Regions from separate parts of the Comamonas antarctica genome, predicted to be linked through region 2. Evidence: predicted binding sites of a transcription regulator. Region 2 holds the regulator's gene; each other region holds the start of a gene.
What was found. Region 2 encodes sigma-54, which starts transcription at its own class of promoters, with help from an activator protein. Its sites were predicted from a motif close to TGGCANGNAANCTGCTTT; they were not measured.
Positions count from the first base shown of each region.

Region 1: the regulator sigma-54 is predicted to act here: its motif matches at 1,237-1,254, upstream of atzF (allophanate hydrolase).
Region 3: the regulator sigma-54 is predicted to act here: its motif matches at 770-787, upstream of HUK68_RS07910 (CmpA/NrtA family ABC transporter substrate-binding protein).

Region 1 covers NZ_CP054840.1:4,156,039-4,158,305, forward strand. Annotated here, with positions in the region: gene atzF (allophanate hydrolase) at 1-1,217, opposite strand, end outside; gene HUK68_RS19260 (carboxymuconolactone decarboxylase family protein) at 1,391-2,065, opposite strand; gene HUK68_RS19265 ((R)-mandelonitrile lyase) at 2,145-2,267, opposite strand, start outside.
Region 2 covers NZ_CP054840.1:217,950-220,216, forward strand. Annotated here, with positions in the region: gene lptB (LPS export ABC transporter ATP-binding protein) at 1-399, shown strand, start outside; gene HUK68_RS01015 (RNA polymerase factor sigma-54) at 441-2,015, shown strand; gene HUK68_RS01020 (THUMP domain-containing class I SAM-dependent RNA methyltransferase) at 2,088-2,267, shown strand, end outside.
Region 3 covers NZ_CP054840.1:1,643,506-1,645,772, reverse strand. Annotated here, with positions in the region: gene HUK68_RS07915 (ANTAR domain-containing response regulator) at 1-588, shown strand, start outside; gene HUK68_RS07910 (CmpA/NrtA family ABC transporter substrate-binding protein) at 942-2,186, shown strand; gene ntrB (nitrate ABC transporter permease) at 2,218-2,267, shown strand, end outside.

The DNA of each region.
Region 1 (2,267 bases), 270 kb from region 2:
CAGCCCAGCAGGTTCACGAAGTTGGTGTAGATGCCCATCTCCGAGTTGACGGCCATCGGGTCGGCCATGACTTCATCGATGCGCGGGTGGCGCGGTGCGGTGGGCACGCACAGCACGTCCCAGTCCTGCCAGAGCCGGTCGGCTTGCTGCTTGAGTTGCTGCAGCCGGTATTGCGCGGCAAAGGTGTCGGCCGCGGAAAACCGCTTCGCCACATCGAGCACGCTGCGCACCACCGGCACCATTTTCTCGGGCTGCTGTTCGTAGATGCTGCGCGCACCGACGACGCGCTCGGCCACCCAGGGGCCGTGGTACAGCAGCTGCGCCACCTCGAACAGCGTGTCGAACGGGATTTCTTCGAGCTGCGCGGTCTGCGCCTGCAGTTGCGCGCAGAAATCCGCAAATGCGGCTTCATAGGCAGGCGACAGCGGGCGCGCTGCCGGTGTTGCCACGCGCAGCTGCGCCAGCGGCTTGTGCGCGGGCGCCATGGGGCGCGCGCGCGAGTAGCCGTCGGCCGGGTCGTGGCCCTCCATCACCGACATGACGCTGGCGCTGTCCGCGACGGTGCAGGCCAGCACGCCAATGCAGTCCAGCGTGCGGCAGGCAGGCACCAAACCGGTGCCACTGACTGCACCAGGCGTGGGTTTGAGGCCGACGATCTGGTTGAAGCCCGCAGGCACGCGGCCCGAGCCCGCGGTATCGGTCGACAGTGCGAACGGCACCAGGCCGCGCGCCACGACCGATGCCGAACCCGAGCTCGAACCGCCGCTGATCAGGCGCGCGTCAAAGGTATTCGGCACCACGCCATAGGGCGAGCGCGTGCCGACCAGGCCGGTGGCAAACTGGTCGAGATTGGTTTTGCCCAGCACGATGGCACCGGCATTTCTGAGACGTTGGATCGCAAACGCATCGTTTTGCGCGACGTAGGCGAACTCCTCGCAGGCGGCAGTGGTGCGGAAACCCTCCACATCGATGTTGTCCTTGACCGCGAACGGCACGCCATACAGCGGCATCTGTTCGCGTCCCAGCGCCTGCTCCAGCGCCAGCAGTTCGTCGATCTGGTCCTGCAGCTGTTCGGCGCTGGCAATGCTGATCCAGGCGGTATCCGCTGCATCGCAGGCCAGCCGCTGCTGCTCCAGCAGTTCGGCAGGCGTTGCTCCCTGAGCATATGCGTTCTTCCAGTCTTCGAGGGTGCCGATCAGCATGATGAATACCTTCATGTATACAAGATGCTGTGACAAAGCAGGTTGTGTGCCAGATGCTGCCACGCGGCCCGTGGCGCTGAACAATGGCGGCCAGCCCACGGCCATCGACGCCTTCCGCTTGGCGGAGGAAGTGTTCAAGGACATGGAGATCGGAGGCAGCGCGGGCGCCGGCGCGCGCTGCATCGGCGTCAGTGCTTTTGCTGCGTCGCCAGATGGCGCTCCAGTGCCTGGCGTGCACGCTGGGCCTCACCGGCGCCGACACGCTCCTGCAGCACCGCCGCCACCTGCTGCAACTGCGCGCTGGTGAGCCCGACATTCAGGCTGATGCGCATATGCGACTGCAACTGCGAGTCGGCGCCTTCGAGCGCCGCAAGCATGCCCAGCGTGGCCAGTTCGCGGCTGTGCCAATCGAGGTTGTCGCGCTCGAAGATATCGCCGAACAAATGTGTTTTCAGGTACTCGTCCACCGCGGGCGCGAAGTCGAACAGCGCGCCCTTGACAGGGCCGCCCGACAGCCGCGTCTGGTTCGCGGTGCCCGCGGCCAGCAGGGCGTCGCCCTGGGGCGCGGCGCGGCTGGGCAGATTGCCAGGGGCGTCGGCGATGCCGCGCTGCTGGCGCGATTGCAGCACCTGCATCAGCGCGCCCAGCGCATTGAGGCTGCGCGGGAAACCGGCATAGGCATAGAGCTGGACCAGCACTTCCTTGATCTCGTTCACGCTGAGCCCTGCCGACAGGCCTTGCTCCAGCGCCGTCTTGAGCTGGTCGATAGCGCCGGCCGCGGCAAACGCCGAGATCGGCACGATGGCCTGCTGGCGCGCCGTGAGCGTGCTGGACTGGGTCTGCGGGATGCTTGGGTGCTGCATGGTGCGGGTCTCCTGCGCTGCATGTCCGGTGACTGCGATGCCGGCAAGGGCCGCCACGAGAAGGGCCTGGCCCAGTGCCTTATTTGCCTTCGTATTGTGCATCGGTGACTTTCTCCAGCCATTGGACGTTCTGGCCCTGCTCGGTGGTACCGGTCACGGCCAGGTGGGTCATTGCGGCATGCGGCGCAGCGCCATGCCAGTG
Region 2 (2,267 bases):
TCGCGCGATGAAATCGAAAGCCGCCTGCTGGCGCTGCTGCAGGAGCTGCGCGTCGACCATCTGCGCGCCTCGCCCGCGCTGGCGCTGTCGGGCGGCGAGCGCCGGCGCGTGGAGATCGCGCGCGCGCTGGCCACGCAGCCGCGCTTCATCCTGCTGGATGAACCATTCGCGGGTATCGATCCGATTGCCGTGATCGAGATCCAGCGCATCATCGGTTTTCTCAAGGCGCGTGGCATCGGGGTGCTGATCACCGACCACAACGTGCGCGAAACGCTGGGCATCTGCGACCACGCGTTCATCATCAGCGACGGCCATGTGCTGGCCCAGGGCACGCCGGCCGAGATCGTCGAGAACGCCGACGTGCGCCGGGTCTATCTCGGCGAGCATTTCAGGATGTGAGCCATGTGCATCAGCTTGTGCCGGTCTGAGGGGAAACGCCGTTGAAACCGGGTCTGTCGCTACGCGTATCGCAACATCTGGCCCTCACACCGCAGTTGCAGCAATCGATCTGGCTGCTCCAGCTCTCGACGCTGGAACTGAGCCAGGAGGTCGAGCACATGCTCGACGACAACCCGTTCCTGGAGCGCACCACCGAGGAAGCCGAGCGCGAGGAGTTTGGCGTGGCACAGGCCGATCTGCCCGCACAGCGCGACGATTACGCCGATGACGCGCAGCACGCGACGGGTTCGGCCAGCAGCGACACGGCCACCAGCAGCGATACCGAGAGCGGCGACGTCACGGCGCCGGCCGATGCCGCGCCCGATTGGGAAGGGGATGGCAGCGCCGACCTCTCGCCCGACGACAGCGAATGGGGCGGCGAGGCGCGTGCGCGCCATGCCGAGGACGACACCGAAGCCCAGGATCTGGCGCACGGCCATGAGTCGCTGACCGACCACCTGCACCGCCAGGCACTGTCGCTGCGCCTGGGCGAGGTCGATCGCTCGGCGCTGCGCTTTCTCATTGAATCGCTCAACGAACATGGCTATCTCGAGGACCCGCTCGAGGAACTGGCCGCGGGCCTGGCCGGTGCCGATGCGCTCGAGGAGCAGGAAGAACTGGTGCACCACTTCACGGTGGCGCTGCGCCTGCTGCAGTCGCTCGAGCCGGTGGGCGTGGGCGCGCGCGACCTGGCCGAATGCCTGACGCTGCAGCTCAGGCACCTCGCCGCGCGCGATGACGCGCAGGTGGACGCGGATACCGTGCAGACCGCGCTGCGCATCTGCGAGCAGCCCATGGACCTGCTGGCGCGCCGCGATGTGCGCCGGCTGATGCAGGCCTGCGGCGCGAGCGACGAGCGCATCCGCGCGGCCATGGCGCTGATTGCGCGGCTCGAACCGCGTCCCGGCCGGCGCTTTGCCGATGTCGAGCGCAACCTGGTCGTGCCCGATGTGATGGTGCGCAAGCTGGCGCGCAGCAGTGGCGACGGCCAGCCGCAGTTCAGCGTGCAGCTCAACCCCGACGTCATGCCGCGGCTGCGCGTGCATGACATCTATGCCAACGCGCTGCGCGGCCACAAGGGCAGCGAAGGACATGCGGGCCTGCAGCAGCGCCTGCAGGAGGCGCGCTGGTTCATCAAGAACATCCAGCAGCGCTTCGACACCATCCTGCGCGTCTCCCAGGCCATCGTGCAGCGGCAGAAGAACTTCTTCACCCATGGCGAGCTGGCGATGCGCCCGCTGGTGCTGCGCGACATCGCCGACGAACTGGGCCTGCACGAGTCGACCATCAGCCGCGTGACCACGGCCAAGTACATGTCCACGCCGATGGGCACCTATGAACTCAAGTACTTCTTTGGTTCAGGCCTGGGCACCGAGACCGGGGGCAACGCCTCGAGCACGGCGGTGCGCGCGCTGATCAAGCAGTTCGTCGCGGCCGAGAATCCGCTCAAGCCGTTGTCGGACAGCCAGCTGGCGGAGATGCTCAAGGAGCAGGGCATCGAGTGCGCGCGCCGTACCGTGGCCAAGTACCGCGATGTGCTCAAGATCGCGCCCGCCAATCTGCGCAAGTCGCTGTAGCCGCAGCGCGCGACTGCCGATGTCCTCCAATGCCCGCAGTTCGCGACAAAAGCGTATCCTTGCGCCCCTGCTATGAACCAACTGCAACTGTTTTTGCCCTGCGCCGCCGGCGTGGAGGACTATCTGGCCGATGAGGCCCACCGCATCACGGGACTGACCGGACACGACCTGCTGGTCGGGCGCGGCGGCGTGATGCTGCGCGCCTCGTGGCGCGATGCGCTGCTGCTGAACCTGCATAGCCGGCTGGCGCAG
Region 3 (2,267 bases), 1.4 Mb from region 2:
CTGGCCGTCATGGACGACCAGGAAGACCATGTGCGCCAGCAACTCGAGCGCTCGCGCGCGCTGCGCATGGGACTGCTCGAGGCGCAATACGATGTGGTGGCCACGCTGCCCGCGGACGTATTCCTGCACGAGCGCATCGCCCAGCTGCGCCCCGACCTGATCATCGTCGACGCCGAAAGCGAGGCGCGCGACGCGCTCGAGCATGTGGTCTTGGCGACGCGCGACGAGCGCCGGCCCATCGTGCTGTTCACCAACGACCCCGACACCACCCATGTGCCCGATGCCGTGGCCGCGGGCGTCTGCGCCTATATCGTCGAAGGGCTGGCGCCGCCGCGCATACGCCCCATCCTGCAGGTCGCGATGGCGCGTTTTCAACACGAGCAGGCGCTGCGCGCCGAGCTCAAGGATGCCCGCGACGAACTCAAGGACCGCAAGACCATCGACCGCGCCAAGGGCATCCTGATGCAGCGCCAGGCGCTGAGCGAGAAGCAGGCCTATGACCGGCTGCGCAAGCTCGCGATGGACAAGGGCGTCAAGATGGTGCAAATCGCCCAGCGCATGATCGACGCCGCCGAACTGCTCGGCTGAGCGGGCCGTTCATGCTGAGCCGCCCATTCGGGGCGAGCCTCCAGTTCATGGTGAACTTCCCGTTCATGGTGAGCTCCCCGTTCATGGCGAGCCTGTCGACCCATGTCCGACCCGCATGCCCTGATTCAGCGCATCCGCACCCAAATGGCGCAGCCGCAGCGGCCTGCAACGCCGAATCCGCTGGCACCGAACTTGCTTGATATCCGGCAAGGTCAACGAAGACCCCACGGCGTGCAAGCAACGACTGACTGCGCGCCACCGGACAAAGGCGTCCCCATCCACCAGCCCGGCTCGATGCCCGGCCCAGGATGTGGACGCCTTTTTTATTTGCCACCTTTTCGCCGAGACTGCATATGCCCGACCTGATGAAAACCGGACTCCAGCGCCGCACCGTATTGCAAGCCGCCACCGTGGGCGCCGCGGGAATCTCCCCCGCGCTGCGCGCACTGGTGCATGCCCAGGGGTCGGATGCGCCCGAGAAGAAGGAGGTGAAGATCGGCTTCATTCCGCTGACCGACTGCGCCAGCGTGGTGATGGCCTCGGTGCTGGGCATCGACCAGAAATACGGCATCAAGATCATTCCGACCAAGGAAGCGAGCTGGGCCGGCGTGCGCGACAAGCTGGTCAATGGCGAGCTGGACTGCGCGCATGTGCTCTATGGCCTGGTCTATGGCGTGCACCTGGGCATCGGCGGGCCGAAGAAGGACATGGCGGTGCTCATGAACCTCAACAACAACGGCCAGGCGATCACCTTGGCCAAGAAGCTGGCCGACAAAGGCGCGGTCGACGGCCCGGGCCTGGCCAGGCTCATGGCCAGCGAGAAGCGCGAATACACCTTTGCCCAAACCTTTCCCACGGGCACGCATGCGATGTGGCTCTACTACTGGCTCGCGGCCAACGGCATCGACCCGATGAAGGATGCGAAGGTCATCACCGTGCCGCCGCCGCAGATGGTGGCCAACATGCGCGTCGGCAACATGGACGGCTTCTGCGTGGGCGAGCCCTGGAACCACCGCGCGATCATGGACGGCATAGGCGTGACCGCGGCCACGACGCAGCAGATCTGGAAGGACCACCCCGAGAAGGTGCTGGGCACCACGGCCGAGTTCGCCGACAAGTACCCGAACACCGCGCGCGCGGTCACGGCCGCGATTCTCGAGGCCGGCCGCTGGATCGATGCCAGCTTGGCCAACAAGACCCGCATGGCCGAGACCATTGCCGCCAAGTCCTATGTGAACACCAGCGTCGACGCCATCAACCAGCGCATCCTGGGCCGCTACCAGAACGGCATGGGCAAGACCTGGGACGACCCCGACCACATGAAGTTCTACAACGAGGGCATGGTCAACTACCCCTATCTCTCGGACGGCATGTGGTTCCTGACCCAGCACAAGCGCTGGGGCCTGCTCAAGGAGCATCCCGACTACCTGGGCGTGGCCAAGTCCATCAACCGCATCGAGCTCTACAAGCAGGCCGCCGCGGCCTCCAAGACGCCGCTGCCCAAGAGCGACATGCGCAGCAGCAAGCTGATCGACGGCGTGGTCTGGGACGGCACGCAGCCGCAGAAATACGCCGACAGCTTCAAGATCAAGGCCTGAGCCCGGCCCACATCCACAGAGAGAACGCACGATGAACACTCAGACCCTGCTGCCCGCCGCCGCGCCGCCGGGCGCGCGCCC